Regions from separate parts of the Paenibacillus durus genome, predicted to be linked through region 1. Evidence: riboswitches for the same ligand, from Rfam matches in the RefSeq annotation. Region 1 holds a riboswitch; each other region holds the start of a gene.
The links. A riboswitch is a leader RNA that binds a small molecule or an ion and turns the genes downstream of it on or off. The one in region 1 is predicted to bind cyclic di-GMP.
Positions count from the first base shown of each region.

Region 2: it holds a riboswitch for cyclic di-GMP, as region 1 does, so the genes downstream of both, PDUR_RS18905 (thiamine pyrophosphate-binding protein) here and PDUR_RS03315 (transglutaminase-like domain-containing protein) in region 1, are expected to answer to the same signal.
Region 3: it holds a riboswitch for cyclic di-GMP, as region 1 does, so the genes downstream of both, PDUR_RS26140 (fibronectin type III domain-containing protein) here and PDUR_RS03315 (transglutaminase-like domain-containing protein) in region 1, are expected to answer to the same signal.

Region 1 covers NZ_CP009288.1:715,685-726,523, reverse strand. Annotated here, with positions in the region: rRNA gene PDUR_RS03325 (23S ribosomal RNA) at 1-490, opposite strand, end outside; rRNA gene PDUR_RS03320 (16S ribosomal RNA) at 805-2,359, opposite strand; gene PDUR_RS03315 (transglutaminase-like domain-containing protein) at 2,764-3,573, opposite strand; cyclic di-GMP riboswitch class I at 3,587-3,667, opposite strand; cyclic di-GMP riboswitch class I at 3,743-3,823, opposite strand; gene PDUR_RS03310 (class D sortase) at 3,927-4,586, opposite strand; gene PDUR_RS03305 (GtrA family protein) at 4,599-5,069, opposite strand; gene PDUR_RS03300 (glycosyltransferase family 2 protein) at 5,062-6,066, opposite strand; gene PDUR_RS27730 (phospholipid carrier-dependent glycosyltransferase) at 6,101-9,922, opposite strand; gene PDUR_RS03290 (NCS2 family permease) at 10,220-10,839, opposite strand, start outside.
Region 2 covers NZ_CP009288.1:4,346,462-4,357,300, forward strand. Annotated here, with positions in the region: gene pyrR (bifunctional pyr operon transcriptional regulator/uracil phosphoribosyltransferase PyrR) at 1-206, opposite strand, end outside; gene PDUR_RS18885 (LL-diaminopimelate aminotransferase) at 537-1,790, opposite strand; gene PDUR_RS18890 (RluA family pseudouridine synthase) at 1,920-2,843, opposite strand; gene lspA (signal peptidase II) at 2,882-3,394, opposite strand; gene PDUR_RS18900 (TraR/DksA C4-type zinc finger protein) at 3,607-4,332, shown strand; cyclic di-GMP riboswitch class I at 4,479-4,576, shown strand; gene PDUR_RS18905 (thiamine pyrophosphate-binding protein) at 4,732-6,375, shown strand; gene PDUR_RS18910 (carboxymuconolactone decarboxylase family protein) at 6,474-6,842, shown strand; gene PDUR_RS18915 (hypothetical protein) at 7,017-7,358, shown strand; gene PDUR_RS18920 (3-oxoacyl-[acyl-carrier-protein] synthase III C-terminal domain-containing protein) at 7,476-8,468, shown strand; gene PDUR_RS18925 (DUF5665 domain-containing protein) at 8,555-8,950, opposite strand; gene ileS (isoleucine--tRNA ligase) at 9,155-10,839, opposite strand, start outside.
Region 3 covers NZ_CP009288.1:5,885,735-5,896,573, reverse strand. Annotated here, with positions in the region: gene PDUR_RS26145 (IS5 family transposase) at 1-1,122, opposite strand, end outside; cyclic di-GMP riboswitch class I at 1,364-1,450, shown strand; gene PDUR_RS26140 (fibronectin type III domain-containing protein) at 1,535-6,412, shown strand; gene PDUR_RS26135 (SDR family oxidoreductase) at 6,526-7,401, opposite strand; gene PDUR_RS26130 (SDR family oxidoreductase) at 7,466-8,293, opposite strand; gene PDUR_RS26125 (helix-turn-helix transcriptional regulator) at 8,496-9,344, shown strand; gene PDUR_RS26120 (zinc ribbon domain-containing protein YjdM) at 9,427-9,765, shown strand; gene PDUR_RS26115 (DUF6526 family protein) at 9,796-10,236, shown strand; gene PDUR_RS29560 (type 1 glutamine amidotransferase domain-containing protein) at 10,318-10,449, opposite strand; gene PDUR_RS26110 (response regulator transcription factor) at 10,511-10,839, shown strand, end outside.

The DNA of each region.
Region 1 (10,839 bases):
CGCCAGGGAGTATTTAGCCTTGGCAGATGGTCCTGCCGGATTCATACGGGGTTTCACGTGCCCCGCACTACTCGGGATCCGTCTCGGAGGGAACGACTTTTCAGCTACAGGGCTTTTACCTCTTCTAGCGGGCCTTTCCAGACCTCTTCGCTTAAACCGTTCCTTTGTAACTCCATGTGAGACGTCCCACAACCCCGAAGAGCAAGCTCTTCGGTTTAGGCTGTTCCGCGTTCGCTCGCCGCTACTGACGGAATCACTCTTGTTTTCTCTTCCTCAGGGTACTTAGATGTTTCAGTTCCCCTGGTCTGCCTCTAGCTCTCCTATGAATTCAGAGAGAAGTGACTGTGCATTACCACAGCCGGGTTTCCCCATTCGGACACCCCCGGATCAAAGCTTGCTTACAGCTCCCCGAGGCCTTTTCGTTGTTCGCCACGTCCTTCATCGGCTCCTGGCGCCTAGGCATCCTCCGTGTGCTCTTACTAGCTTAACCAACGCTCCAATTTCCGCCTGATCGCTCCGTCTTGTTTGAAAGGCCGCTTCCGGATGTCTCCGTTCGCTTTCGCCTTTCAAGCCAAAAGTCGCTCTCATTCGAAAATCTTCGCTCTCAGCTAATAACTATTTCAACTTGTTTGGACACAAGTTCAGCTAAAAGATGTTCTAAAACGCAATTTTCGTTTCGGTATCCAGTTTTCAAGGATCAAGATTTGAGAGCTTGAACTCTCAAAACTGAGCAACGAGTGAGCGTTGCCGGAAGTCAAACTTCCGCATTTGAATGTTTCCGCTACGGGAAACGATTCTCCATAGAAAGGAGGTGATCCAGCCGCACCTTCCGATACGGCTACCTTGTTACGACTTCACCCCAATCATCTACCCCACCTTCGGCGGCTGGCTCCTTGCGGTTACCCCACCGACTTCGGGTGTTGTAAACTCTCGTGGTGTGACGGGCGGTGTGTACAAGACCCGGGAACGTATTCACCGCGGCATGCTGATCCGCGATTACTAGCAATTCCGACTTCATGCAGGCGAGTTGCAGCCTGCAATCCGAACTGAGACCGGCTTTCTAAGATTGGCTCCGCCTCGCGGCTTCGCTTCCCGTTGTACCGGCCATTGTAGTACGTGTGTAGCCCAGGTCATAAGGGGCATGATGATTTGACGTCATCCCCACCTTCCTCCGGTTTGTCACCGGCAGTCACTCTAGAGTGCCCAGCTTGACCTGCTGGCAACTAAAGTCAAGGGTTGCGCTCGTTGCGGGACTTAACCCAACATCTCACGACACGAGCTGACGACAACCATGCACCACCTGTCTCCTCTGTCCCGAAGGCCGCCTCTATCTCTAGAGGATTCAGAGGGATGTCAAGACCTGGTAAGGTTCTTCGCGTTGCTTCGAATTAAACCACATACTCCACTGCTTGTGCGGGTCCCCGTCAATTCCTTTGAGTTTCAGTCTTGCGACCGTACTCCCCAGGCGGAGTGCTTACTGTGTTAACTTCGGCACCAAGGGTATCGAAACCCCTAACACCTAGCACTCATCGTTTACGGCGTGGACTACCAGGGTATCTAATCCTGTTTGCTCCCCACGCTTTCGCGCCTCAGCGTCAGTTACAGCCCAGAAAGTCGCCTTCGCCACTGGTGTTCCTCCACATCTCTACGCATTTCACCGCTACACGTGGAATTCCACTTTCCTCTTCTGCACTCAAGCTGCCCAGTTTCCAGTGCGACCACAGGTTGAGCCCATGGTTTAAACACCAGACTTAAACAGCCGCCTGCGCGCGCTTTACGCCCAATAATTCCGGACAACGCTTGCCCCCTACGTATTACCGCGGCTGCTGGCACGTAGTTAGCCGGGGCTTTCTTCTCAGGTACCGTCACTCTTGTAGCAGTTACTCTACAAGACGTTCTTCCCTGGCAACAGAGCTTTACGATCCGAAAACCTTCATCACTCACGCGGCGTTGCTCCGTCAGGCTTTCGCCCATTGCGGAAGATTCCCTACTGCTGCCTCCCGTAGGAGTCTGGGCCGTGTCTCAGTCCCAGTGTGGCCGTTCACCCTCTCAGGTCGGCTACGCATCGTCGCCTTGGTGAGCCGTTACCCCACCAACTAGCTAATGCGCCGCAGGCCCATCCCTTGGTGACAGATTGCTCCGCCTTTCAGCCTCTTAGCAGGAGCTAAGAGGAATTATCCGGTATTAGCTACCGTTTCCGGTAGTTATCCCAGTCCAAGGGGCAGATTGCCTACGTGTTACTCACCCGTCCGCCGCTAAGTCTTTTGAAGAGCAAGCTCTCCAAAAGACTCCGCTCGACTTGCATGTATTAGGCACGCCGCCAGCGTTCGTCCTGAGCCAGGATCAAACTCTCCAATAAAGTATTGAAAGAGCGATTAGCTCAATTTGAAACATCTGACGAGAATTTGCATTCTCAAGGATGGCATTTCAAAAGCGTGAAACACGCTGTGAAATTCATCTTATTTTTGGAACTCGCTAAAAGCGAATTCCCACTCACTCGTTGTTCAGTTTTCAAAGATCAAACTTCTTTGCCGCCGCTCAACTTTGCCTCAGCAGCAACTTTTATAATATATCATACACTCTACAGAAACGCAAGCTTTTTTTGAAAGTTTATTTTATCTTGTCGATAAAAGCTTGTGTCCCCCGAGGACGACTTACCTATAATACCTCTTCTTTGGGAATATGGCAACCCCTAAATACAAAAAAACAATCCACTTATTATTTAAGCGGATTGTACATTTCATTCATGAAGCTTTCAGTTGCTTAATAATATTTCACACCGGTATATTTGCTGGCGTTTTTAATCAGGGAGACCGATTTATTACTCTTACCCAAGCCGGCGTCTACCGTCGTGTCAATAGTCACCCACTGCCCATCAATGAGGACTTCATTCCATGCATGGTATTGAGATACATAGCTGCTTTCACCCATCACTAGCTTAGCGGGAACGTTCACACTGCGGAGCATAGCGGCAAAGAGGGAAGCATAGTCGTAGCAAATTCCTTTTTTGCTGGTAAGCGTTCTGTCGATGTCCGGCACATAGTCGGTGGATACGTTGGCTGCCAATGCGTAGTCGTATTTTACATTGGAGACGATATAGTTATAGATGGCGGTTACTTTTTCTTTGTCGGTGTTGGCATTCTGGGTGAGTTGTTTCGCTTTTTGGATCGCTTTGTCGGACGGACTCCATTTAACATTCTGCACAGAGCTCAGATATACGGCGTTAGGGTCGCTTACCGAAAGGTCGATAGAATCGGAATATATGATTTTATACTTGTTGCCGCTGGTATTCTCAAGGATGGAAACTTTATAGGAGCCGCTGCCTAGCTGCAGCGGGAAGGACTCGTTGGGCTCTGATGCGAAGAGGTTGTAAGTATAACTGCTGCCGTTCTTCGTAATCATCAGTTTCGTGCGCTTGCCCTGAGGAGCGTTATATTGAATGCCAACAACGCCTTGGCTTAAATTCGAAGTGTCGAGCCATTCGGAACTGCCGCTCGCGGCGGCTGCCGGGATAACTGGAACGGAGGTGGCTAATGTAAATAATATGAGAAGTATGAAATAAAACTTCTTCATAGATAAAACTCCTTTCGGTAGCTGGCTGCCATCCTCCCGGGAAGGCCCTTTAGCTTTGCGTCCCTACCTTTCGATAGGTTTGCCATTATCGTACAAGTTCCATCTCTTTTGAATATATGGTATAAATGCCATTATTTTTTAAAAATGAATAAATAAAAAAGCCTCTTCATTCGGTAGCTGGCTGCCATCCTTGCGGGAAGGCCCTCTAGCTTTGCGTCCCTATCTTTCGATAGGTTTGCCGTTATCGTGGTTAGCTTTTCTAATATCAGATTACCATATTTATATAAATTATCAATAGGAAACTAGGAAAATATACCTGGTCAATTGCCTATTTTCCCATATTTCCGCGACAGTCACGGGAGCTTTGCGTGTACAATTAACCGATGTGTCGGATTAATCAGCGGATCGCATGTGATGAGCGTAAGGATGCGGTCTTTGTTATTGCCTTCCAGCACGGACACGTCAGTAGGCTCGACAATCGAGATATCGTAGACCGTATAGTTATAGACCTTCCCTTTGGTCTTAACAGAAATCGTATCGCCAATCTCCACCTCATTCAGGCGGTTGAACAGTCTTCCCTTGGTATGGGCGCGGTGAGCGGCGATAGCCGCATTTCCAATTTCTCCAAGCGGAGCGGTCTCGGTCAAATGCACGGCCGCATGCCGCATATTGGCTTTGGTGGCTCCTTCAAGCACGGGAAGCTTAACGTTGATTTTATCGATCTCAATCAGCGCGATCGCCTTCTCGTCTACGTCTGAACCGCCTTTATCCGCCGCGAGCTGCGACTGCTCGTCCAAGGCCGATTCTTCGGCAAGCAGCTGTGTCACTTTGGCGTATTTGAGCCGCAGATCGGGATCGGCCGAATTCTGAGCCGTCTCCGCACTTTGTTCAAAGCTCTGCTCCGCTTCCTTCAGCAGCTTCTGCTGCTGCCAATCTTCAAACCATTCGCTGGCCTTCGGATAAAGGATAAGCAGAACGCCGGCGATAATTATGATATAAGAAAGCTTGCGCAATATCTTCACCCTCTATCGTCGCTCCGCATCTGCTCCTGAGATCGCCTCACCGGAGACAGGCAGAGACTGCTTCGGCTTCACAAACACCCATTTTCTGCTGCCAAAAAAATTGATGATGACCGTAACAAACGTAACCAATACCTTCGACGACAGTTCCTGCAATCTCAGACGGCCGATTAGAACGCTCATGAGCAGCAGGGATATGCACAGCACAAACAGATTCAATGCTATAAACCTCAGAAGCTGCCTATGATCAAATCCTTCTTCCTTGCTCCGCTGCCGGTCCTTGAACGTTATTTTACTGTTCAAAATAAAGCTGTTGGCCGTTCCTGCGGCATAGGAGATGACCTGGGCGACGACATAGAACAGCCCGAGCGAGTTCAGCAGCGCGAACACGGCCATATCTACCAGCGTATTCAGCAGGCCGACAATATTAAATTTAACGAACTGAAGGAAATCGCCTCGCACATTTTTGTTATTCATGGGGTACACCCTTCCGTGGTTGTCCGGCTTCCTCCCGAAAAAGCTCGGCTTCCTCTTCCTTCAGGTTTCTGCAGCCTACCGCTTCGCGGACAATGTATAGCGGCCGGTCCTTCGATTCATCGTATATCCGGCCGATATATTCGCCGATTACTCCGAGGATCATAAGCACAATTCCGTTAAACAGCAGGTTCACGCCGACGATGGAAGCCCAGCCGGGTACCGTACGGGACGTAAACCACTTCTGCATCAGCACGAAGAACAAGAAGACAAAGCTGGAAAACGAAAGCAAAAACCCAAGGTAAGACGCAATTTTGAGCGGTTTGTGCGAAAAGGACGTGATGCCGTCGAGCGCAAACCGGATCATTTTTTTGAGCGGATATTTGGTCTCCCCGGCAAAGCGCTCCTCGCGGACATATTCCACCATCGTCTGGCGGAAGCCGACCCAACTGACAAGCCCTCTGACATAGCGGTTCTTCTCCTTCAGTTCGCGCAAAACGTCGCACACCTTGCGGTCGATCAGGCGGAAGTCACCTGTATCGGTGGGAATATCCACGCTCGTCAACCTGCTCAGCAGACGGTAAAACAGCTTGGCGGTGATTTTTTTGAAAAATGTTTCACCGTGGCGCTTCATCCGTTTGGCATACACCACTTCATATCCCTGCTTCCACTTGGCAATCAGCTCAAGTATGACTTCGGGCGGGTCCTGTAGATCTGCGTCGATAACGACGACCGCTTCCCCCCGGGCATAATCCATGCCTGCGGTAATCGCGATTTGGTGGCCGAAATTCCGCGAGAAGTCAATCAGCTTCACATGACCGTCCTGGTCTGCAATCTCCCGGATCATATCGGCTGAGCGGTCCCGGCTTCCATCGTTCACGAAGATCAGCTCGTACGCGTCTCCGCTGCGGTCCATGACTTCTTTTAGACGCTCGTAAGTATGGGAAATCACTTCTTCTTCATTATACATCGGGACGATCACGCTGTATCTGGCTTTCATTTCTTTTCCTCCTAAATTATAGACGGCCGTAACTCTAAAAGACCCAAGTCGGGAACCAGCGCAGGAAGCCTGTCACGTAATCCCCGCTAACCTGCATGCCCGACAAGACGGGATAGAACATGATAAATAGCAGCGCCGCCGCAGCGACGTACACATAACGGATGACTCTCGACCGGGATTCGGGGAACACGCTGTCCGACAGCTTCAGCATATAGACCAGCGCCAGAATCATGAACGGAACCATGGCGAAATAATGGTAAAGGAACGTCTCGCGCGGAACGAGCATCCAGGGAATGTATTGGGAAAAATAGCCGATCCAAATGACGTATTGCGGCTTTTCCCGGCGTTTCAGCGTCAGCCACAGGACAGCTAGGATGGCAAAAACCCCTGTCCACCAGATCAGCGGGTTGCCCATCGTTACAATGCTGCTGGTCTGGCCTGCCGGCAATCCTTCTCCCCCGCTGAAGAACCATACCGGACGCTTCATAAAGGGCCATTGCCACCACTGGGATGAGAACGGATGGGTAGCCACAAGCTGGCTGTGGTAATCGTACATATTCTTCTGCGCTTCGAGCAATCCTTTAATCGTATAGCCTTCCGGTGTGACGGACAGCACGGGAATAAACGATAAGCTGTAAATCGCAGCCGGAATAACAATAAAGAAGATAATGCAGGAGGCCAGAGTGATAACGGCTCTGCTCCAGAATGTTCCTGCGGCCTCTTGGCAAGCGGCTGACAGTTCCGGGTCGGCACGCTTGCCGAGGGCAAGCACTCGCCGGGCCGCCAGGTGCTGCCGGTACCGGTCAAAGAGCGATATACCGAGCATAACGGCGAGCCCCGCCCCTCCATACAGCACAATCCATTTGGAGGCAACTCCGATGCCAAAGAACAGGCCCGACCAGAACAGCGGCCAAAGCGTCTTGCGCAGCGGAAGGCGGTAGAAATTCATTGCCGCGTAACGCTGCATGAAGTAGAACATCAGCATGATGAAGAAGACGCCGTACACATCAATAGTAGAAATCCGGGTCTGCGTAAAATGCATGAAATCCAGCGCGAACAGCCCCGCCGCAAGCGCGGCATAGCGAGTCCGCCCAAACAGCCGCAGCGCCATCACATACATAACAGGCAGCATGGCGATGCCAAATACCGTGCCGACGATCCGCCAGCCGAAAGGATCAACGCCGAGCAACGCCATTCCGACGGAAATCAGCAGCTTCCCGAGCGGCGGATGCGTATTCTCGTACGGAACGATGCCATGGGCGTATTCATACGCGGTGCGTGCATGATAGATTTCATCAAAATAGGTGCTGTTCATATAGCCCGAATTGGCTGGAATAAGCTGCTGCTCGTCGAACAGGTTAGCCGGATCTCCTTTTTTGGGAGTTCCTCCCGTATCGGGCGACACTTCGGCAACAGCCAGCGGTGACGCGTTTCCTTTCTCATAAAAGGCGATCTCATGCAGATAAAAGCCCGGCTTATTCACAAAAACTCGGACATACCGCGCCGTGGCGTTAAGCTGCTGGCTTTTCCAGATAAAGACGTTGCCGACATCCTCGTTAATCTTGACAGGTCCGGACCAGCTTTGCGGCGAATTGCCAAAATCCAGCGTAAATTCACCAGTGCCTACGCCGCCGAATATTCTCACCTTGTCGAGCTGCTTCGCGGCGCCCAAATCGACATAGAAGCTTTCGCTCGCAGCCGAAGGCGCCCATACCGTTTCCGGAGAACGGACCGAACCGAGATTGACCATAGCTAGCGCTCCATAAAGGAGCGTAATAGCCGCCATCCACAGCCAGTCTCTGCGCATCATCCGGGGAACAGCACTTCCTTGCAGGAAATTAACCGGACGGAGTTCACCGACGAGCGCCAGATCGGTTTCCCGTTTTTGCTTATCGGTATACGCAGGAGCCAGCGTCAGCACCCTCCCCCTGAAATATAAATCCCAGCCGATATACAGCATGTACAGCAGCAGCCCGACGTTGGTGATGGATGTAACAAGGATGATGCCGTCCGAACCGGGATTCCGCCCCGCATTCAGATGCAGCAGTACATACTCCACATTGGCAAATTGGGTCAGGCTCAGGCCGAAGAACAGCGTCAGCAGCCTCCGGTCCTTAATCTCCATAAAGGCGAACAAGCTCAAGGCAAGCGCCGGGAACATATACCGTTCATGCATTTTGGTTCCAACCACAAACATGACCACAATTAAAACGAGACCGATAAAGAAGGACTTGGACAGGTCTTTTCGGTCTTTCCGGAACGAGAACAACGCGGCCAAAGCTACTGCGGCTATAATAAAAATATTGCCCCAAGCGCGGTAAGGAATACCGAGCCACATTTGGTCAATCGGCGACCAGGACGGAGCGATGAGCGTGTAGAGGTTAAAAGCGTTGACGGTGGAATAAGGATAGGAAGACAGCGTGCTTTTGTACAAATCAATTAGACCGCCAATCCCTCCGTTGCCCCAAAAGAACGGCAGTGTAATCAGGGTAAAAGCGATAAGCCCGTACACCGCTCCTTTCAGCAGCTCTTTCCACGCGCGGTAATGAATGAAGGCGAACAGCAGTACCGGCGTAAAAATCAGCGCCTGCGGCTTCACCGCCGCAGCCACAGTAAACCAGACCGCGGAAGCGGCAAGGCGTTTATCCGAGACGGCCAAAATACTGAGAAGCAGGAACATCACGAAAAAGGCATCCGCCTGCCCCCACACCGCCGAATCCGTCAGTACAGCCGGATTAAATGAATATAGAATGACAAGGCCGAGCGCAATGCCGCCGCCCAGCTTTTTGCTTCCGATCCGGTAAATCAGCCAACCGAGAGCGATATCCGACAGGATCGCCGGCAGCTTAAACAGCAGCATCTCCCCAGGAGAATCCGGATGTAAACCGAGGCCCTGATGGATGAGATGAAGAAGATACAATATATAAATATACCCTGGAGGGTAATCCGCAAAAATGCCTTCCTGATAAAAGCGTCCCGGACCAACCTCCGCCAGCCGCTGGCCCCAGTACATAAAGGTCTTCATGTCGTTCATGTAACCCTGCGAGGTCCAGCCAAGCCACAGACGCAGCAGAAAAGCCGCAGAAAGGACAATCCACAGCCACGCGCCGTAATCATAGCTCTCCCGTCTGAGCAGACGCTTGCTGCGCAGCGCGGTCCGGTAAACCCAGGCGAAGAGGCAGGCGAACAATGCGGAAAAGAACAATATATTTTTGGATGATATCTTCACCGGCTTCCCTGCCGCTACGGCCTGAGCGCCCCCCGGATCAAGCGAGATTACCGGAACGCCCGCAGGGGCGGAATCAAGCTCCTCCACGGATAGATCGTCAAAATACGCCTTGCCCGCAGACAAATTCCCATATCCGCCAAGGGCGGCGCCGATGCCTATTTCCTTTTGCTCGGAGCCCGTCTTGCCTATGAACTGAAGCTGCTGCCAGCCTCCGCCGGTGTCTTTGGTGCTCGGATACCCCCCGCCAACACCGACAACGAAAATATTGGCCCCGATGCCTTCCGCTCCAGCGTCCACCACTTTAACCCAGCCGGAAATCCGGTAATGGGTGTCCGGCTTTACGGCGATGGTCTGAATCCATTTTGCATGATTCTGCTGCATATTCTCTACAGCGGCCGCAGCATTTCCGGAATGGACGTCTGCGGATTCCACGAACAGCAGGCTTGCCTGATCGCCCTGTACCCATACATCTCTCGTCCAGGAGGCGGGAGCGTCCGATGCCGTTTCCTCAAACCCCGGATTTTGCAAAAGATTTCCTGCTGCAAACATGGTTCCCGGAGGGATAACTAGCATGCACAGCAGCAGCATAAACATCAGTTTCGCAGCAATACGCCACTTCTTCATCATCGTTACCACCTTCGTCTTATCGTCCGAATCTATGTATATGAAGTTCGCTTCATTTTTTCCCTCATTTCAATATAATCGAATTGCCGGGTTAAGAAAAGTCCGGCGCTCTTTTCCGATAACACCGCCAAGTATCTTGTTCGCTAGCAAGAAGAAACGGCTTCGCCGTCCTTGCAGGAGGAGGGCATCCGTTTCTCGTAGAAATATAAGACAAAATGATAAGCGCTCAGCTTATACATTCTTATCTTTAAAAAAAGACTCCTTCCGATTGAGAAGGAGCCGTAAAAGAGCGGCCAAGGCTTAGCCCTGGCTGCCAATCATCAGGTAGCGAAGTACCACCAGAACAGCCAAAAGCCACATCATCCAGTGGATGTCGTATTTCTTTTTACCCGCAAGGTTAGCCACAAACGCCAAAATAACGTAGGTGACGATACCGAAGGAGATACCGTTCGCGATATTGTAGGTGAAAGGCATGATCGCAAGGGTCAGGAACGACGGAATGGCGATAACCATATCGTTAAAATCAATCTGGCGGACGGACTGTGCCATCAGCACGCCGACGATGATCAGGGCCGCCGCCGTGGCGGAGCCGGGAATCAGAGCGGCAACCGGCGCCAGGAACAGGGCAAGCAGGAAGCACACGCCCGTCGTAACGGCGGTAAGTCCAGTACGTCCTCCTTCGGCCACGCCCGCCGCGCTTTCCACATAAGCCGTTGTGGTGGAAGTACCCAGCATCGCGCCGCCTGCAACCGCAGCCGCGTCAACGAGCATGGCTTTGCCGACGCGTCTTTTGCCTTCCTCGGGATCATCCATAATTCCCGCGCGCTCCGCCGTTCCGACCAGAGTGCCGAAGGTGTCGAACAACTCGACGAAGGTGAATGTCGCGACCGCAGAAATAATACCGGTATGCATAATGCCTT
Region 2 (10,839 bases), 2.4 Mb from region 1:
TCCAGCTCGCCGTATGCAACATCCACACCTTCGATTTCCTTAATCCGCTCCGCGATCCGGCGTGCCAGATATACACCTCGGGTGCGGATGCCGATCAGCATGCAATCTTCGATGCCTTTGTTCTTCTCTAGGATCTCATGGGCAATGCGCGAAAGCGCCCGGCGAATCGCCGTCTCGTCCATAATGACGTTTTTTTCGATAATCATGCAATCATGCCCTCCAGGTCGGGCGCCCTGTTCCCGCATCTTGGCTAACATAACAAAAAACTCCTTGCCTGAAGCAGGCAAGGAGTGAAATCCGCAGATTGAAGAAGAATGACGGGCGCGCAGCAAAAGAACTCCGTGCAGACAGACGGATTCCCTACAAAAAGCCGCGAACCTCGATTCACGTTACCTTGCCAGCCTCACGGGACTGAATTAAAGGCGCTATTCATTTATCATTTGGATTATGACAGAATGGACAGCCCGTGTCAACTATATCCAAGAAAAAAAGCCCCCGCACCATAACCGGCACGAGAGCTGCTGCTTTCAAGTAAATTAAAATTCAAATTCGACGTCGCTCAGGCGGCGTTTGATTTCCGAAATAACGCGCAGTTCTTCCTCTTCACCTTTAGCGACAAAAGTGACGGAGAATCGCACGAACGCGCCCGCATCATCCCAAGGCACGGTGGAGATCAGCTTCTCGCGAATCAGATATTGGGAGAAATCCTCGCCGGACTCAAAGCGGCGTCCGCCCTTGACGCCCTTCGGCGCTTCCACATAGAGGAAGAAAGAGCCCTTCGGTTTCGTCGCCTTGAAGCCAAGGCTGTTCAGCGCATCAACCAGCAGGTTGTGACGGCGGGAATATTTGGCCGCGATCGCTTCCGTGATTTCCGGATGGGCAAGGCCGTAGGCCGCCGCTTTCTGAATCGCGATAAACTGACCGGAATCGTTATTGTCCTTAACGTCGCCGAACGCCTTGACGATCAGCGGATTGCCGGCTACAAACCCGATTCTCCAACCGGTCATGTTGTAAGACTTCGAAAGAGAATGCAGCTCAACGCCAACGTCCTTGGCGCCGCGAACGGACAGGAAGCTCAGCGGCTTCAGGCCGTCATATGTCAGTGCCGCATATGGGGCGTCGTGAATGACGACAACATTGTATTTCTTCGCCCAAGCCACTACTTCGGCAAAAAAATGCGGAGTCGCGCTTGCACCCGTCGGGTTGTTCGGATAGTTCAGGTAGAGAAGCTTCGCCTTGTATGCGATGTCTTCCGGAATGGAGCTCAGGTCGGGAAGGAAGTTGTTCTCCTTCTTAAGCTCGACATTGTAGACTTGTCCGCCCAAATATTTCGTATGGGTGCCCAGCACCGGATAGCCCGGAATGGTCATGATCGTAATATCGCCCGGGTTGATAAAAGCGGAAGGCAGCATCGCAAGCGCCGGTTTCGAGCCAATGGAGTGCAGCACCTCGGTTACAGGGTCAATGCCGTTGACGTTAAATACCTCTTTCAGGTACTTAGCAGCAGCTTCTTTAAATTCGGCAATGCCGTTATCGGCATAACCGCGGTTCTCTTCCTTGGCGGCTTCTTCGGCCAGCTTGGCGACGATGCCCGCATCCGCCATCTCATCCGGTTCGCCGACGCCCATATCGATCAGTTCAATATCGGGGAAGTCTTGTTTGGCCGAAGCCTTGGCGCGTTTAATCTTCTCAAACTTATAAATATTGGTGTCCTTGCCATAGTTCGATCCGCCGATGCGATCTGCGAAATTGTTCTGAATATACGTATTCTGATAGTGTTCAACGCTCATAAAAGTGATCTCACTCCTGCTTCTGGAATATAAGACAGTGAACAGGCGCTCAGCCTATCCATTCTATACTGTTAAATATGACGTAACAGCGGCTTCAAAACAATGGACAAATCGTAAGTTGATTTGTACTTATCTGCTCCGCAGGCGGGCGAGGAGTTCTTCCATATCCTCAGGCAGCGGTGCCGAAAACTCCAGATATTCCTCCGTGGAAGGATGGACGAATCCGAGTATAGCCGCGTGCAATGCTTGTCCGCCCTCCATAAAGATCCCTTTACTCCGGCCGTATACGGGATCGCCGACGAGCGGGTGCCCGATAAATTTCATGTGTACCCGAATCTGATGCGTCCGGCCGGTTTCCAATTGAAGCTGCAGCAGCGTACAATCGCCGAACCGCTCCAGCACGGTAAAATGGGTTACCGCCGTCTTGCTGTTCTTCTCCGTTACCGTATACAGCTTCCGGTCATGCGGGTCTCTGCCGATTGGAGCGTCCACCGTTCCCTGATCATGAGCCACGTTGCCTTGGACGACCGCCAAATAGCGGCGGGTCACGCTGTGCGCTTTGAGCTGGGCGGCAAGCGAATTGTGGCTGGCGTCGTTCTTGGCGGCCATAATGAGGCCCGATGTGTCCTTATCAATCCGGTGCACGATGCCGGGGCGAATCTCGCCGTTAATTCCTGACAGGTCCTTGCAGTGGTACATCAAGGCGTTGACCAGTGTGCCGGAGGGATGACCCGCCGCAGGATGCACGACCATGCCGCGCGGCTTGTTAACGACGATCACGTCGGCGTCCTCATAAGCAATATTCAGCGGAATATCCTCCGGCGTCAGCTCCGAGGTCTCCGGCTCCGGAACCGTCACGGTGATTGAATCCCCCGTAGAAAGCTTGTAGTTCGCTTTTACCGTCCTGCCGTTTACCGTAACATGTCCCGCCTCGATCCACTGCTGCACCTGAGAGCGGGAGATTTCCTCTTCCCAAGCTTCGGTTAAATATTTATCAATACGTTCTCGGGCGTATTCCTCCTGAACGGTCCAGACGACGATATCATTCTCCATGGCTTCGCCTTCTGCCCCTTCATTACGGGCGTCCTTACTCAATGCTGTTCATTCCTTTCCTCTACCTCGCTTGTTTCCTTCACTTCAATCACTTCGGTTGGGCCGCCCCTCATATCCATGATGGAATCGAGTATGATGAGCGCTACGCCGACGACAATACAGGAATCCGCCACGTTAAAGATCGGAAACGTATAGCTGCCGAAATTAAACCGCAGAAAATCGACAACTTCGCCTGTAATCGCCCGGTCGAGAAAGTTGCCGACTGCGCCGCCAAGCACGAGTGACAGCGCCAAGGGCAGCAATCGCCGCGTCCTTTTTACTTTGTTCAAATACCAGACGATTCCAATCAGGACGACAACCGTCACCAGTATGAGAAACCAGCGCTGGTCCTGCAGAATGCTGAAAGCGGCGCCGCGGTTTCGATGCGATGTGATAACAAAAAAGTTCCCGATTACCGGAATTTGTTCGTCGATTTCAAGGCGCGTGGAGATCAGATATTTCGTTCCCTGGTCAAGCAAAAATACGATTAGCGCGATCAGATAGTACACCACTTCAGCTTGTCACTCCGTTCTTATTTTTCCCACCCGAAAGCGGTCCAAAACGTGTATAAAAGACTTGTATATTGTAGCACAGGCGTTAAGAACCCGTCCATTGGAGCGCACCCCGAGCCTTGCTTATCAAAAGCACAATTTTCCAGCGGTAAAAAACCGGCCAATCGGCCAACCTAACAAGGAAAACGGCATATGGAAAGGAGCCGAGGCTAATGAATCACCTGTCTTCGGAACAGCTTGCCCACCTGCGCGGCCTTCTTATCCGCCAGCGGGACGATATCCGGCACAGGCTTAAGGAGAATGAAGATCACGGTCTTGAAGATTCCATGCGGGATATGTCGGGCGAATTGACCGAAATCGACAACCATCCCGGCGATGTCGCAACCGACCTGTATCATCGTTCTATGGATATATCGCTTCAAGAGCTTGAAGAACTGGAACTTAAGGATATAGACGATGCGCTTGAGGCGATGGACAAAGGCACATACGGCATTTGCGCAGCGAGCGGACAGCCGATTCCGTATGAGCGCCTGGCCGCCCTTCCTGCTACGCGCTATTCCAAGGAATACAGCCCCCGCCAGGAAAAGCCGCATACACGCCCGGTTGAAGAGGAATTTCTTACTCCTCCATTCGGGCGGAGCAGTCTCGACGAGCATGAGTATAACGGATTTGACGGCGAGGACGCCTGGCAGATCGTCGAGAGCTTCGGCACCTCCAACACGCCGGCTATGGCGGAGGGAAATAATATCGATTCTTACAATGATATGGAAATCGAAGCCGATGACCCGGATGGCTTCGTCGAGCCCTGGGAAAATTTCATCGCCACGGACATAACGGGCAATCATGTTACCGTCGTGAAGGGACATCAGTACCAGAGTTACATGGACAGCGGAGAAGGCGATTACCTGCTTGATCCTTACGCTAACGAGAAGGAGTAGCCGCAAGGGCTGCTTCTTTTCTTTGCAATGAGTCTTTATGCTCAATAATCAATCATTTCGTCAAATTTCGAGCCTGTTTATATAAATATATTGACAAAACAAGGGCTAGGAATATATTGTAAGGGAAAATTGTTCTTTTTTATTAACCTTAATATGGGCAAAATTCTCCGAAAGGGAATGACGCAAAGCCATGGATCTACAGTCTCAGTTCTTCCCTTGAGACCATGACAGCCAGGTTGCTGAAGAACCGGGACGACTGCATATCAAGCGTCCTAAATGGTGATTTGTCAACCGACCTGTACTCTGTTTTGAGTACAGGTCTTCTGTCATTTGTTATTCTGATCTACCGGTTTTACTTCGAAGGATCGATAACATGACAAACAATATTTAATTTGTGAGGTGGATCTTTTGAAGACAGTCGCAGATTATATGGCGGAAGCACTACGCAATCTCGGAGTAACGCATTCTTTTGGCATTATCGGTAAATCTATTTGTCCCATAGTTCTTAAGATGGTGGATTATGGTATTGAGTTTATTCCCGGGAGACATGAATCCAGCTCTGGATTCGAAGCTTCCGGCTATGCCTTAAAGACCGGAAATCTAGGCGTCGCTTTCGGTACTTCCGGTCCGGGGGGGACGAACCTCCTCACAGCGGCGGCACATGCCAAAGCCAATAACCTCCCTGTGCTGTTTATTACGGGGCATCAATCCATTCAGGAGCTCGGAATTCCCCAATGCCAGGATTCCTCTTCGTATCTAGCAGATTTGGCGGACATGTTCAGACCCGCTACGCTCTTCAGCAAACTAATCGAACGCGGCGACCATTTCAGCACGATTTTTAACCATGCCATTTCCATTGCGCTGAGCGGCAAGCGCGGACCTGTTCATCTGTGCATTCCGTTTGATGTCCAGACAGAACCGCTTAAAGAATGCCGAATTGTTATCCCCGAACGCGAAACCCTTGTCAGTTACGCTAATTTTGACCGGGTTACGGATGCCATTAATCATTCCAGCAGACCTCTGATCATAGCCGGCAAAGGCGTCAACCGCTCCGGCACGCATACGGAATTGGTCCAATTGGCAGAGACTTTTAATATTCCTGTCGTTACTACTCCCGGCGGCAAAGGCGCTATTGCCTGGGATCATCCGCTGTACCATGGTCCGGTCGGTGTTGGCGGATGCAAGCATGGCGACGATTTATTGAACCGCAGTGATTTGTTTATCGTGCTTGGGTCGCGGCTTAGTGACATGACCATTTGTAACCTTAAGGCGGATAATCATCCAAAGACCTTAATTCAGTTTGATGTAGACCCTACCTTTGTGGGAAAAATACTAACCTCCCAGACGATTGCTGTCGGCGGAGATTTGCGCGATAACTTGTCGCTGTATCTCAAGAATGTTGATACTGCCGCTATTAAAAAACGTGAAACGGAGACGGCCGTTCATTATGCGGAAGAACTGCCCGATCTGCCCAAGCTTTCGCTGGCGTCGGTAATGAACACGATGAGCGATCTGATCCCTTATAACAATACCGTATTTGTTGATGACGGCAGCCATGGCTTCAATGCCGTGAAGTGGTACAACGTGAAGAAGCCGGGCAGTTTTGTCTTCGACGCCTACTTTGCCTGCATGGGCAACGCAATCGGCATGGCAATCGGAGCAAAGGTTGCTTCCCCTGAGGAAACGATATTTTGCATTACCGGCGACGGCTGCTTCATGATGCTCGGCACAGAAATTAATACTGCCGTTTGCAAGAATATCCCGGTCATTTTTATCGTTGTGAATAATATGCAGCTGGATATGGCGTTAAAAGGAATGGAAAAAACTACAGGCAGAATCGACGGAACTCTATTTGAAGTTCCTATGGATGCCGTAAAATTTGCCGAATCGCTGGGAGCTGCCGGCTACAAATGCGAGACCAAAGAACAATTTGCTGCTGCTATCAGCGAAGCTGTGGCTTTAAACCGCGTTGCCGTCATCGAGCTATTGACTGACCGTGACGAAGTGCCTCCTACCGCACACCGCACACTAAATCTTAATTAATAGTTTCACAGACAACACAAGCATATGCTTCCGAAGCAAGCTTTGACGAAAAGTAACCCGGGAAGCATAAGCCAGCAAAACTTTTAGGAGGCATCTCAATGAAAGACAACGTAAACAGCGGTTTCAAGCATTTCTCTAATCTTTCCGGCGACTATGGGGCCAAGGCGATGGCTCCGATCAAAGAGCATTTTCCCGAATTGGCTGAATTTATTATGGGCAACGCTTATGGCGACATTTTTCAGCGGACCACTATTGGTGCTGATTGGAAAGAGATTGCCGTTATTTCCTCTCTAATTACGATGGGCCAATTCGAGCAGCTTGGCGTTCATTATGTGATGGCGCTCCGTGTAGGCATGACCGTTGATCAAATCAAGGGTATTTTACTGCATCTGGTGCCATGTGTTGGCGCTCCGAGAATTATTTCCGCTTTTAATGTACTTCTCTCGACACTGGAAGAAATCCAATAACTACTTTTGCGACATAATAATACATGATTCGACTTTTTATTGCATTTTTGAGAAATTCATGTATATAATGAAGTAAAAATATCCCAAGACTAAGGCTATATTGTCGAATATTGGCGTTAGCAGTTAGTTTTTAAGGATATGCTAAACTCATCAAATTCCGGGAGAGATGTACACATGGGAAAATTTATTTTGAAGACAGACGCTACTAAAAAGGTAATTGATATTGAATTAGAAGGAACTTTTACAGAAGAAGACGGCCTTAAATCGATTCAAGCCTATAAAGAAAAGATCATTGGTATTACTCCTGCAGACTATCAGCTGAAGATTGATTGCAGAAAGCTGAATGTAACCGCGCCTGAAGTTGTGCCGCTTCTTGAAGGCTGCTTCATCATGTTCAAGGGCGACGGATTTGAAAAAGTAAATCTTACTCTTGAGAATAATCCTGTCCTCAAAATGCAGCTCTCTCGTCTGGGACGCAAAGCAGGACTGGAAAACCTGGAAATTATTTCAGTCTAGTTATATCAATGGAGTGAATGCTCACACAACTTAGTGCTTAGCGGATGCATTCGATGCGAGTTTTGTTCGAAGCTGGACGATGGAGTGATCGCTCACAAAACTTTTAGGAGGATACATATGGCTGGGATTCGTATTAAGGACATTGATATCTATCATCCAAGCAAAAAGATTGGCAACGACTTTTTCATAAAGCATTTTGACGAAAAGGGGATTGATATCCGTGGACTTCTGGCCGCTCTGGGCCGTGAAAACCGCTACAGCATCGATAATACGGAAGAGAATTCCCTGACGATGGCCTTCGAAGCGGCGAGCAATGTTCTGGAGAAGACCGGTCTTACTGGTGCCGATATCGACCTTATCGCTTATGCGAGCCAAACTCCTGAGTATATCTTTCCTACGAACTCATTGATGATCCACCGGCTAATCAACGGGGCATCCCATACGATCTGCATTGACAGCAATGCGAACTGCGCGGGAATGACAGCTTCGGTTGAACAGGTTAGCCGGCAAATGATGGCCAATCCAAGAATCCGCCGCGCTCTGGTCATCGGCTCCGACCATGTTGCACCGCATGCCGACAAGAATGATCCCGTGTATTATGCCAACTTCGGTGATGCCGCAGCCGCAGTCATTTTGGAGCGTGATGAGAATTCCGTAGGTTTCATAGATTCCATCTACCAGACAGACACTTGTGTCTACGGCAACTCGATGTTTCCAGCGGAAGGCTTAGCCAACGTGGGCCGTACCGGCGTGGGTGCCGGAGAGTTCAATGTTAAATTCATTCCTTTTGACGATTCAATCTGCGTTGACGCCGCCTCTGAGTCTATCAACACCTTGCTTGGTGAAAATGAGATCGCCCCTGAATCGATTAAAGTGGCTTGCTTCTCTCAACTGTCACTTCCCAACATTCGCGCGGTTTCCGAGAAAACTGGGATCGGCAGCGACGCAGCCGTCTACATCGGCGATGAATTTGGTTATACCTCGACGAGCAGCCCTTTCATCGCTCTGCACAGAGCTGTATCCACGGGAAAAATCGAACGCGGGGACAAGCTTCTGTTCTGGACGGTTGGCGCCGGCTGGCAAAATGTAGCTTTTGTAATGGAGTATTAAGAGGCGCGAAGCTTATACAGTCTTATATTTCAAGAAAAACGGCTCACACGCAGATGTTCTGCATGCGGGCCGTTTTTTGCCTTGAACTAATACGTATTGAGTTCGAGCTGATGTTGGACGATGCGGACGATATCGGCGATGTAATCCCCGATAATCGGCAGATTAAGAGCCCCCAGCACCTGAAGCACGTAAATAATGGTTGCCGCAAAAAAAGTAAACCCAATGGCGATCCCGACGCCACGCGCGGTACCCGACAGCACGTTCAGCCATATTAGCCGCCAAGGAGAATGCAGCAGCTCCAAATACTCCGAAATCCGCGACTTTTCCATTCTTTGCGCCCATTCAGTAGCCACCCGGTAAACGGCGTCAATCTTATCCTGGTCAGGAGGTTCTGACGGCCCTTCCCTGCCATGCGACAGTGGTTTCCAATGCATCGGATCGTAGCGATGGTCCGCTCCTCCGTCTTTATTCTCCTTCATCATGCGCCCCCTCCGTTTGGCTCTGAAACGTAAACGAGCCCGGCGAATAGAAACGGTCAGTCTCTTCATTCGCACGGGACTCGCCTATTAGCGCTGAAATATTCAAAGAGGAATATTTCTCGCATTAACGCCAGCGGTCATACTTCTGACGCTAGTATATGCATTTCACGGATGGGACATACGCCTATTCTGCCGACGAACGGCAGCTTAGCCGATGAGAATGCCGATCGTTTTGCCGCCGATATCCACCGTTTCAAAAGAATCGCCGCTGCCGAAATCAACTGTCGTTACAAGGACATTTTCCCGCAGGACATTCTCGAACGCGGTTACTGCAGCTTTCAGCTCGTCATCGACATTCAGTGTGAGCGCGACACGCTTGTCAATCGCCAGATCGAGCCGTTTGCGGTAATCCTGAACCGCGCGTACGATTTCACGCACCCAGCCCTCTTGTTCCAGTTCGGGCGTGATTTCAGTGTTCAGGGCAACCGTAATTCCGTAGCCGGATGCGGACGCGAAGCCCGGTTTGGCCTGCTTGTCGATCAGCAGCTCTTCCGCGGTGATTTGCAGCTCTTCGCCTTCCGGAGAGGTGACGGCGACCCGTCCGTTTTGAACCGCGCTGCGCGTGGCGTCGCTGTCCATCGATTTCAGGAATCCTTGGATGAAGCCGACGTTTTTGCCGTATTTTTTGCCCGCGACCTTCAGGTTCAGCTTCAAAGTGAAATCAACAAATCCGCTGTCGCTAGTCTCCAGCACAATCGACTTGACGTTGATCTCGTCCTTGATGATCTCCTCGTACTCATTGACGTTAAAGCTGTGGCCGATGGATACGATCAGCTCCGAAAGCGGCTGACGCGTCTTGATACCGGTCTCGTTACGGACATTGCGCGCCAGCTCGACGATGTTACGGGCGCTCTCCATGTCCTGCTCAAGCGTGGCATCGATCAGACTCTCGTCTGCTGCCGGATAATCGGCCAGATGTACGCTTTCTCCGCCGCCCAGGTTAACAAAAATATCCTCGGCCAGCATCGGCATGAACGGAGCGACAATCTTCGCCGTCGTCAGCAGCACATGCGTCAACGTACGGTAAGCATCCAGCTTCTCTTCTCCAAGCCCGCTGCCCCAGAAACGGTCGCGGGAACGGCGGATATACCAGTTGCTAAGCTCATCGATAAAGTTCTCGATCGCCTTGGATGAATTGACGAAATCGTTAATCGCAAGCCCTTTATCCACAACGAGGATCAGGCTGTTCAGACGGGACAGAATCCAGCGGTCCAGCTTATGATTCGACAGCTTGAAAGGGTGCTCCGCCGGATCGTAGCCGTCGATGCCCGCGTACAGTGTCAGGAACGCGTGGGTGTTCACCAGCGTATCTACAACCTTGGACTTGCTCTCACCTACAAGCCCGCGCGAGAAGCGCTTGTTGTTCCACGGCGCGCTGTCAGACAAAATCGCCCAGCGGAACGCGTCGGTGCCGTATTCGTTCATGATATCCCAAGGATTGATGACATTACCTTTGGATTTGGACATCTTCTGGCCGTTCTCGTCGAGAATGTGGCCTGTCGCGATAACCGCCTTGTAAGGCGCCTTGCCCTTGAACAGCGTCGATACCGCAAGCAAACTGTAGAACCAGCCGCGCGTCTGGTCGATGCCCTCACAGATCATGTCTGCCGGATATTGGTCTTCCAGCTTATCCGCGTTCTCGAACGGGTAATGGCTCTGAGCAAAAGGCATCGAGCCGCTGTCGAACCATACGTCGATGACTTCGGAGGTCCGTACCATTTCCGCGCCTTCCTTGAACGGGCTGCGCAGGCGGATGTTATCCACATACGGCTTATGCAGCTCGATGTCTTCGGGCACATCAGAGGCGGCCATTTCTCTCAGCTCGGCGATGC
Region 3 (10,839 bases), 870 kb from region 1:
GGACAGACTGGCTGCTATCTTGGCTCCAAACTCGACGGACGCTCCGGCTTTTCCCCGGACAATCGGTCGGACATGCGGCTGTTCGATGCTTACGATTCGATGCTCCACCCGGTGCACTCCGCCATTCATCATTTCTTGTTGCTGCCGGTGCAGTTCGCGAATGACTAGCAAACGGCGATAGGTCATTTTGCTCAAAGTACTCAGCGAGGTTTGCTGGCTCAGGTTTTCAATGATTCGCAGATCCCGACCCACATAGCCGAGCTGCTTCTTGACCGCTTTGCGGATCGTTTTACCTTTGGGCTGGCGTTGTTTAGATACAAGCAGGTACGCTTTACGGGCTTGTCTGCGGTACGTGCGCGGCTTCTCCGCCAGACCGATCAGCGGCTGATGCAATGCGTCAATGATACCTTCCAGGATTTCACGAGCATGATTCAATAGCCCCAGATCTGTCGGATACTTGATGTCGGCAGGCGCACAGGTTGCATCCAGCATCAACGTGCCGCGATGGGTTTGTGCGTCGGGATTGGGAAGAAGACGAAAGAGGGACTTGGCCTTGCCCTTTTGTTGAGACTTTTCCGGCGTGGTATCCACTTCCAGAATCGTTAGGGTGTCGTCCATTTTCATGACCATTTGTCCACCCCCCGGGTGATCATCGTCGTCATCACGTGTTTGTTCCTTGGCTTTAGCCGCTGCTTTTGCTGCTTCCTGCTCGGCCTTCAGCCCTTCTTTTATGATCCAGTCATTGATCTCGTGAAGGATGTCGGGACCCAACCGGTCGCGAAAGTGAGTCATCAAGGAATGATGGAAGGGCTCTTTGTCCACGTAACCGCCAAAACCCAGAAAATACTGCAAATAGGGGTTTTCCATGATCTGCAAAGTGGTTTCCCGGTCGGTTAAGCCTAGACGTTCCTTGATCAACAGGGAGCCCAAAGCCAAACGTACCGAATACGCCTTTTGCCCTTCGTCGGGTGCGCCGAACACCTTTACATATTTTTCTTCCGCTTGCTCCCAGGGAACGAGTTTGGCCAGCTTCACCCACCGATTGTTGGGGTTCAGTTTGCCGCCAAAGGGCAGGTAAAAATCTTTGAGAAGATCGTCGGTCGATTCTATCCGTTCAAACATGATAATTCACTCCATCTGCAAGGGTTTTTTGCATTTTTCGAGTATTTCCTTGCAGATGATTTCGACAAAAACGGCTTCTATTCCTTGTGGGAGTAAGAGTTTTTGTTTATTCAGCAAGCCCTAAGTACCGCAGGCAAGTCATCTATGGGAAAATAGCAGATTAGACCGATCATGGTTCTTACGACCTATTCACATTACAGGAATAGATACCTATTATAAAAATAGAACTTCAGTCACAACCCAGTGAAAAAGGCAAATCATGAGAAATCATGAGACGCAAAGCCAAGGGCCTGAACCACATCCATGTGGAAGGCAGCCGGTTGCCACAAGGAATCATAGCTTTTACTATGAGCCTTGTCTGAGGTTCATTTTTTTTGTCTATTATCCTTATATCAAAGAAAGGTAGGAACACATGAGAAAACGTAAATCCTCCAAAAGACTTTCTTTCCTGGTTTCGATGATGCTTATGGTCCAGGTCTTGTTTCCCGCTCTAAATGTGTTTGCGGCTGAGACAAACAATAACGTGCTGCCTCCAAGCAATCTTTCCTATCAGCTCCTGACACCAACCGATGTCAAGCTGACATGGAGCTCCGTGTTTGGGGCTACTGGTTATAAGGTGTATGAGATTACGGATGGCCAACTGATCGAGCGGGGGACAATGACAACGACCTCCTTTACCATTAACGGTCTTCCGGAAGGTTCATATACTTATGTGGTTTCAACCTTAAGTCCGGACGGAGAGTCAGGGCCCTGCGCGCCAATCACGGTGAATATCACCTATCCCGACATGACGGCGCCAACCTTGACTTACACGATTCAAAACGGCAACGATATTGTCCTGAGCTGGACCACTTCTGCGTATGCCCAAAGTTACAATCTTTATCAAGTTCAAGCTGATGGACAAAGAACCTTGATAAAATCCCAGGCAACACATACATATACAGTCGTCAATGCTCCAATGGGAACAGCTACGTACGCGGTTAGTGCGGCGAATTCCGCCTTTGGTGAATCTCCTCTATCCGCACCTGTCGACGTTAATGTCGTCCTTCCAGTCATGGCCGCTCCAGGCAACTTCACGTTTAGCCTGGCGAACGTCAACGACATCAACCTGAAATGGAATGCAGTCAGTTACGCCACGAACTATAAAATCTATCAAATCCAAGCTGACGGTCAAAAAGTATTAAAAAGCACGGTAACCGGTACAACCGTCTCCTTTACCAATCAAGAGGCTGGAGAATATGTATATGAGGTATATTCCTACAGCAGTCGTTTTGGCGAATCGGCGGAAGGAAGCCGTTTAACGGTAACTGTCGGGGATGTCACTATGACGGCACCCGGCAATCTAACTTATAAACTGCAAAACGTCAACGACGTGGTTTTAACATGGAGTACCGTTTCAAATGCTACAGGCTATAAAATCTATCAGCTCATCGACGGGCAGCTCGTACTGAAAAGCACGGTAACCGGAACAGCTGTCACCTATACGAACCAACCGGCCGGGGATTACCACTATGAGGTACATTCCTATAGTGACCGTTTCGGGGAATCGGCGGAAGGCAGCCAGGTTTCAGTTACTCTGAGCTCCGTAACCATGGAGCCGCCTGCCGCTGTTAACTATACGCTCAAAAACGTTAATGATGTGGTCCTGACCTGGGAGACTTCGGCAAACGCCAGCAGTTACAAAGTCTATCAAATTATTGACGGACAAAAAGTATTGAAAAGCACGGTAACCGGCACTACTGTCACTTACACTAATCAGCCGCAAGGGAATTATACGTATGAAGTTCATTCCTTCTCTACCCGTTTCGGGGAATCAGCGGAAGGAAGTCAGGTTTCAGTTACTCTGAGCTCCGTAACAATGGAGCCGCCGGCCGCTGTTAACTATACGCTCAAAAACGTTAATGATGTGGTCCTGACCTGGGAGACTTCGGCAAACGCCAGCAGTTACAAAGTCTATCAAATTATTAACGGACAAAAAGTATTGAAAAGCACGGTAACCGGCACTACTGTCACTTACACCAATCAGCCGCAAGGGAATTATACGTATGAAGTTCATTCCTTCTCTACCCGGTTCGGGGAATCGGCGGAAGGAACCCAGGTTTCCTTTACGCTCATTTTTCCGACCATGGAGCCGCCGGCCAATCTGATCCAAACGATTAAAAATGCGACCGATTTTTCTTTGACTTGGGCTGCATCCGACTATGCGACAAGCTATAAGGTTTACCAGATCGTGGATGGTCAAAAAGTGCTTAAAAGTACGGTAAGCGGCTTAACCGTTACGTATACCGGCATGCCGCCGGGTGATTACACGTATGAAGTTCATTCGGTTTCAACCCGTTTTGGCGAGTCGTCGGAAGGCAGCCGGATTACGGTAACGCTGAGTGGTCAAACGCTGCAAGCTCCGACAAACCCGACCTACACCATAACGAACGGTAATGATATCACTTTAAAATGGACGGCGGCGAATTACGCAACGAGCTATAGAATCTATCAAATCATTGATGGACAAAAGGTTCTGAAAAGTACGGCAACCGGCAGTTCCGTGATTTATAGAGACCAGCCGGAAGGCACCTTGGTTTATGAGATCAACTCTGTTTCCACGATCTTTGGCGAGTCACCGGAAGCAGCTGAAGTCACGATTTCGCTGATTTATCCTACATTGGCCGCCCCGGGTAATCTGGCATATAAAATCCAGAATGGAAACGACGTCGTGTTAACTTGGGGAGCTGTAACCTACGCGAACTCTTATAAAGTCTATGAGCTTGTCGACGGACAGAAAGTTCTAAAGAATACGGTAACAAGTCTGACTGCAACACAGACGAAGGTACAGGAAGGTGATCACACCTATATCGTAAAAGCCGTAAGCAGCCGTTTCGGAGAATCACCCGAAGGAGGTCAGGTGACCTTAACGATCCTTCCTTCAATTATGCAGGCACCGGGTAATTTTACGAAAAGTATTGTGAACGGAAATGACATTTCCTTGAAATGGAATACCGCTACCTACGCAACGGCTTATAATCTTTACAAGGTTGTTGACGGACAGGAAGTGTTGGTGAGATCGCAGACCGGAACAGCTGTCACACTCACGAACCAGCCGGAGGGCGAGTACAACTTTGTGGTACGCTCCTACAGTGACCGCTTCGGAGAATCGGCAGAAGGCAGCGAGCTTAGCTTCACGTTGGTCTGGCCGGTCATGCAAGCGCCGAGCGGCTTTAAGCAAAGTATTACGAACGGAAATGACATTACCTTGAGATGGGATGCCACTACCTATGCTTCGGGCTATAAGTTGTATCAAGTGATTGACGGACAAGAAGTTCTGAAAAAAACTCAAACCGGAACGGCCGTTACGTTTACGAACCAGCCAGAGGGCGATTACGCTTATGTTGTTCGCTCCTACAGCGATCGTTTCGGAGAATCGGCAGAAGGCGGCGAGCTCCAGTTCACGTTGACCTGGCCAGTGGTTCAGCCTCCAGTCCTGGCAGGGGCCGTATTTAATGCCAACAATATTACGCTTTCTTGGCAGTCGGTCACTTGGGCAAACGAATATCATGTTTACGATGTGACTGGCGGTGACCGGCAGTTAATCTATAAGGGAACGGCTTTAAGCTACAAAGTGTATAACCTTTCAGAGGAATCGCATTCGTATGAAGTGACTGCGTACAGCACTCGGTTTGGAGAGTCTGCTCCTTCGAATCGAGTATCCAAGACGATTGTTTTCCCGGTCATGCAGCCTCCGGTTGCCTCCATTAATTTGTTAAGCGACACGAGTGCCCGGATTTCCTGGAATTTCGTCACCTACGCGAACGGCTATAACATATATGAACTCATTGACGGCAAACCGGTTTTGCTGACGCAAAACCTAAACAACTTGTCTTTCACGGTTTCGGATTTGTCCTATAAGGATCATGAATACTATGTGACATCGTACAGCAACTCGTTTGGTGAATCGGAACCGTCAAACACCGTTATCGCCAAGCTTATTATCGATACGGAAGCACCGGTGACGAAAGCAGAAGCACCCGCCGGTTGGACGAACCTGAGCCAGATTATCTCCTTATCGGCAACAGATAACGAAACGGGAGTCGCGAACACGTTCTATTCTCTGAACGATGGCGAGTATACGGCGGGAGCTTCTGTAACGGTGGACAAAGAAGGTGTAAATAAAGTTTCCTTCTACTCAGTGGATAAAGTAGGCAATACGGAAGCACCGCAGACGATTTACGTTAAGATTGATCAAACCTTGCCAAACACCAAGGTAAGTGACATCCCGGAATGGATTAAGCAAACGGATGTACTGACATTGACTGCAACAGACAATCTCAGCGGGATAGCCAAAACGTTCTACTCGATCAACGGATCCGATTATAACGAAGGCAATTCGATTACGGTAGACAACGAAGGTATTAACAAAATCAGTTACTACTCGGTTGACCAAGCGGGTAATAAGGAAGCGGCACACACAGTCGAAGTGAAGCTCGACAAGACAGCACCCGTGACCACTGCTGACGCTCCTGCAGCCTGGACGAAAGGAGATGTGACCGTCCAATTAACCGCAGCGGATACTCTTAGCGGCGTAGCCAAAACGTTCTATTCGATCGACGGCTCGGCATATGTCAAGGGAAGCACGTTCACGGTCAGTGATGAAGGGATCCACAAGGTTGCTTTCTATTCGACCGATATGGCCGGCAACATCGAGGCTGCGAATAAGGTCGAGGTGAAAATCGATAGAACTGCGCCGGTCGTCACGATGGATCTTAGCAAAGAGGCTGAGGCCGGAGCGACGCTACAGTTGAACTACTCGGCAACCGATGCTCTTTCAGGTGTAGTATCCGAGAAGATGACGGTTTCCAGTCCGGATGGAGCGGCGGAACAGGTCGTAACGAATGGCAGCGAAATTGTATTCGACAAACCGGGAGTTTACACTGTTACGGTTACCGTTACAGATGGTGTAGGGCTGAGCACGACATTGCAAAAACAGTTTACGGTTTACCTTCCAGCTTCCATAACGGTGACTCCTAATATTATCAAGGGCAATAAAGGCGTGTTTACTGTTCGTGTAGACTTGCCGAATGGATACAACAGTCAGGGATTCGATCTGAATACCGCTACCGTAAATGGTGTGAAGGCCCTTAACAGTAATAATGGCTATTACCAGCAGGCAAAGCTCGGCCAATTCAAATTCGAACGTTCCGATTTTGATTGGACGGGTTCAGAGGTTACTTTGCACTTTAGAGGATATGTCAACGGTATACTGGTGATCGGTGAAAAGGTAGTTAAAATCCAGAAATAAAAGGTATTGGAAAAAATCCCTTCGATGGTTCGAAGGGATTTTTATTGAAATTCAGAATTCCTCGCTGAGGAACAAGAAATTTCGCCCAGTAAAGATTGTTACCCCTTCCGCTATCACCCATGAGTCTTCCGTAACCCAAGATTGCTGATCAATAGGTTATCCCGAAGCTTATCCGGGAAACGGCCCAGGGCTACGATCATGCGTGCGCCTTTGCCCACAGCGTAACGGGTACGGGGTTTGGGTGACGTTAGGGCGTGAATGATGGCGTTCACGACCACTTCGGTAGGGGATAAAGGCTGCTTGGCGATAACCGATTCGAACTGTGTCAGTGCCTCTCGGTACAAGGCAAGTCGGTCGGACGTAACCTCCTTTAGTGACCGGGCGGAAGAGTCGTGGGCTTTTTCGTGAATAGCGGTTTCGATAGCGCCCGGCTCAATCATGGCTACGTGAATGTTCCAAGGCTTTAATTCAACCCGGAGCGCGTCGGTAATAGCTTCCATCGCGTGCTTGGAGGCGGACAGTGCGCCGAAGAAGGGCAGTGAGGTTTTTCCCGTAACGGCTCCGATGTTGATGACTCTCCCGCCATTTTTCCGCAGCAGGGGAAGGAATGCCTGGGTTACCGCAATTTGTCCAAAAACGTTGAGTTCAAACTGCTGCTTGATTTGTTCCATAGTGAGCAGTTCCAAAGGGCCCTGCACCATGCAGCCTGCATTATTGATCAGTCCGGCCAGCCCATCGTTTCCGACAGTCTTCGCCACTTCCTCGAAAGCGAATTGTACGGATGCTTGATCTGTGATGTCGATTTGGACTGGGATCACCGCAGATGAAGTTGACGCCCGAAGCTGCTCGCCCCGCTTTGTATCGCGCACTCCCGCGAAGACGCGAACTCCCATTTGAGCCAACTGCTTGACGCATGCGGAGCCAATTCCTCCAGTCGCTCCTGTAATAAAAACCGACATTGTTCCCTTAACATTACCTTGTGCCAACATGACCACGCTCCAATAATGAATTTATAAGTTGCAAAATGTTACGTTGAACGATCGGGCGCGGTTATCATTGCGCGATCAAATTTTCGGTGTATGCCCATAGCTTGCGGCGGAAATCGCTGTTGTAGGCTTGAATGTCTGCCTGGGCCGGCTGCTTCTTGTCGAAGTATTGCCCGGTCACTTGATCAAGCTCGGCTGCACAAGCCAGATGGAAGAGTACATCCGCTCCCGATTTGGGGCTACCGAACCCGAAGGGAATGCTCTCGCGTACCATTTTTGTATTGAGCAGAGACCCCGGGTGCACGCAATTTACAGTAATGCGGTCCGCCTTGAGCTGCTGGGCCAGCTCGAAAGTATACATGATTAAGGCGAGCTTACTCTGCTTATAGGCTTCGAATGGATCGTAGCCGTGGTCCAGCATGACATTATTGAGATTAATCTGCTTCTGCCCGATGGAAGCAACGTTGACGATACGCGCAGGTGCGGCTGCCCGTACAGCGGGAAGCAGAAGCTGAGTTAATAGGACGGGCGCCAGGTAATTGACGGCAAAACGAAGCTCGTGGCCGTCTTTGCTAAGCGCTCTTTTTTTATTCGAGAGCTTTCCCGAACCGATTCCCGCATTATTGATCAGAATGTCCAATCGGCTTTCTTGATTGCGGATCTCTTCCGCCATGCGCCGAACCTCGGCGAGGGAGGAGAAATCAGCCAAATAGGTCCGCAGCTTGCTGCTGCCTGTCCGTTTGGTAATCTCTTTTGCGACGGCGGCGCATTTTTCGCGATCTCTGCCGTGCAGTAGAACGGTAGCGCCTGCTTGCGCGAGCTGGGTGGCGGTTAGTTTGCCGATTCCGTCTGTGGAGCCTGTCACCAAAACGATTTTATCCTCAATATTGATCATGGATGGATTTGCGCCTCCTGTGAGCATAATTGTGCCTTTTCGCCTTGTGGGGAAGGGGTTTCTTATAGCTGCCGTGTGTGCATAAGCTCATATTATGGGACTTAATGTATAATAGGAAGAAGACAGTTTCTCGTATCGCTCGTGATGGTAGCAGTTAATATAGTAGGATAAATGCTGCCCGTTTTGGATTAGGAGGATTTGTATGAAAGATTCGATCAGACGCAAGGAGCTTGCAGATTTTTTACAGACAAGGCGAAAGCGGCTGTCACCTCAGGAGGCCGGACTCCGAAGTGATTCGACGCGTCGGCGCACTCCCGGTCTGCGCAGGGAAGAGGTCGCGGCATTATCGGGGATTTCCTTGACATGGTATACAAGCTTGGAGCAGGGACGTGAAATTCGCGTATCCGAGCAGGTCTTGGAGAGCCTGTCCCGAACGCTCAAGCTGGATAAGGACGAGCGAAGCTATCTATTTGCCTTAGCCGGTCAATGGCTTCCTGGCGATCCGGAATCGCACGCAGGCAGCAGCGAGATGATCTCTCCGGCACTCAGGTTAATTCTTGACGAACTGCATCGATTTCCGGCCTATATTGTCGGGAGACGGTGGAATATTGTGGCGTGGAACCGGATAGCCGCCGAGGTGTTTGGATACAGGGACGACATGAATGATAGAGAGCGTAATGTCGTTTGGCGGATGTTCATGATGGAAGAGTACCGGCAGCTGTTCGTTGATTGGGAGAGTATTGCGAAGGGGCAATTGGCTCAATTCAGGAGCTTCTATGGAAAGTTCCCGGACGATCCTTGGTACAACGATTTGGTGGAGCAGCTATTGAAATCAAGTAAGGAATTTGAAATGTGGTGGCCGCAGCATGAAGTGATCCGTAGCCCCGAAGGGAGAAAAGAACTGTATCATCCAAGGCTGGGCGTGCTGAGTATGGATTACAGCAGTTTTTCGCTGGCCGAGGATCACAGCATGATCATGACGGTGTTCACCCCGCAAGCCAATACCGGCACGATGGAGAAGCTGGACCGGTTTTCTCAAGTCAGAGTTTGATGGGGAAGTGTAAGTTTATTGCTGCAAGTTCGTTATGATATGTTAGTATGTATATGTATATAACGAATGGAGGAATGAAATGTTGTCTAATTTGCCCAATTGTCCAAAATGTAATTCCGAATATACGTATGAAGATCGAAGTCTTTATGTTTGCCCGGAATGTGCTCATGAGTGGACTTTATTGGAGCCCGAGACTGCTCAAGATCAGAAGATTATCAAAGATGCGAACGGGAATATCTTAAGCGATGGTGACACAGTGACCATAATCAAAGACCTTAAAGTAAAAGGAAGTTCATCCGTCCTAAAAGTAGGTACAAAAGTGAAAAATATACGTTTAGTTGATGGGGATCATGATATTGATTGCAAAATTGACGGGTTTGGAGCTATGAGTTTGAAATCTGAATTTGTAAAAAAGGCATAACGCCGATAAACCATACAATGGGGGAGAAAAATGAGTCAGCAATCTCAAAACTATAGCAATCATAGCAGGATACATCCTCTTTTTCACATTTTGCTTACCCTTTTGACCGCAGGATTGTTTATCTCTGCTGTAGTTGAACTGGTGAGATCATTAATAGCGGGGAATCAGGTGTTTCCTGCAGTCCTTTTTCTAATCATTTCTATCATGTTTATCGTTATTTTTCTAATCGTTCGTTCTTATCCTTTAAAAGCACAGGACCGGGCGATACGAGCCGAAGAGAATCTCCGGCACTATGTCTTGACTCAACAGCTGCCGGACCCGAGGCTTAGTGTAAAACAAATCGTAGCTTTGCGCTTCGCCTCCGATGAGGAATTTCCTGCACTTTGCAAGAAGGCGGCGGCAGATCAGCTGTCACCTGATGCGATTAAAAAATCGATCCAGAAGTGGAGAAGCGACGACTATAGAATCTAGGGAGCTAAGGAATAGAGTGCATTACTACTCGCTTTCTCGGACTCCTTTCCCAGATCGCAGGGCATCCGACAAGGGTGCCCTTTAGTTTTGATCCGGCGTGGCAAAGACGATTTGCATCCCCGCCTCCTTGCATCGATGCCAAGGCACCACGACTTCAGTGGTATCAAAATCATGTGACGGCAAAGGAATGAGAATTCTCTTCTGCTGGCTCATCGCATTTCTCTCCTAGCCTCATATGATTAGTTATTTACTGTTTATACATTCTAGTTATACTATGAAAAAAGGTGATTTTGTAAAGGAAACCGAAAAACAGAAAGGAATCAGGTGGTTTTTAATGATGACTATTCTGATTATTGAAGATCAAGAAGATGTCAATCTAATGCTGGCAGAAGCATTGACCTATGCAGGATATAGAGTGAAATCATCTTTTACCGGCGTTGATGGAATAAAGGAAATCCAAAACAACTCCTATGATTTGATATTACTTGACATTATGCTTCCCTATAAAAGCGGGGATGAAATACTTAAAGAGATGCGGAAGTTTTCTGAAACCCCTGTTATTGTCATTTCCGCAAAGGATATGGTTGGCACGAAAATTGATCT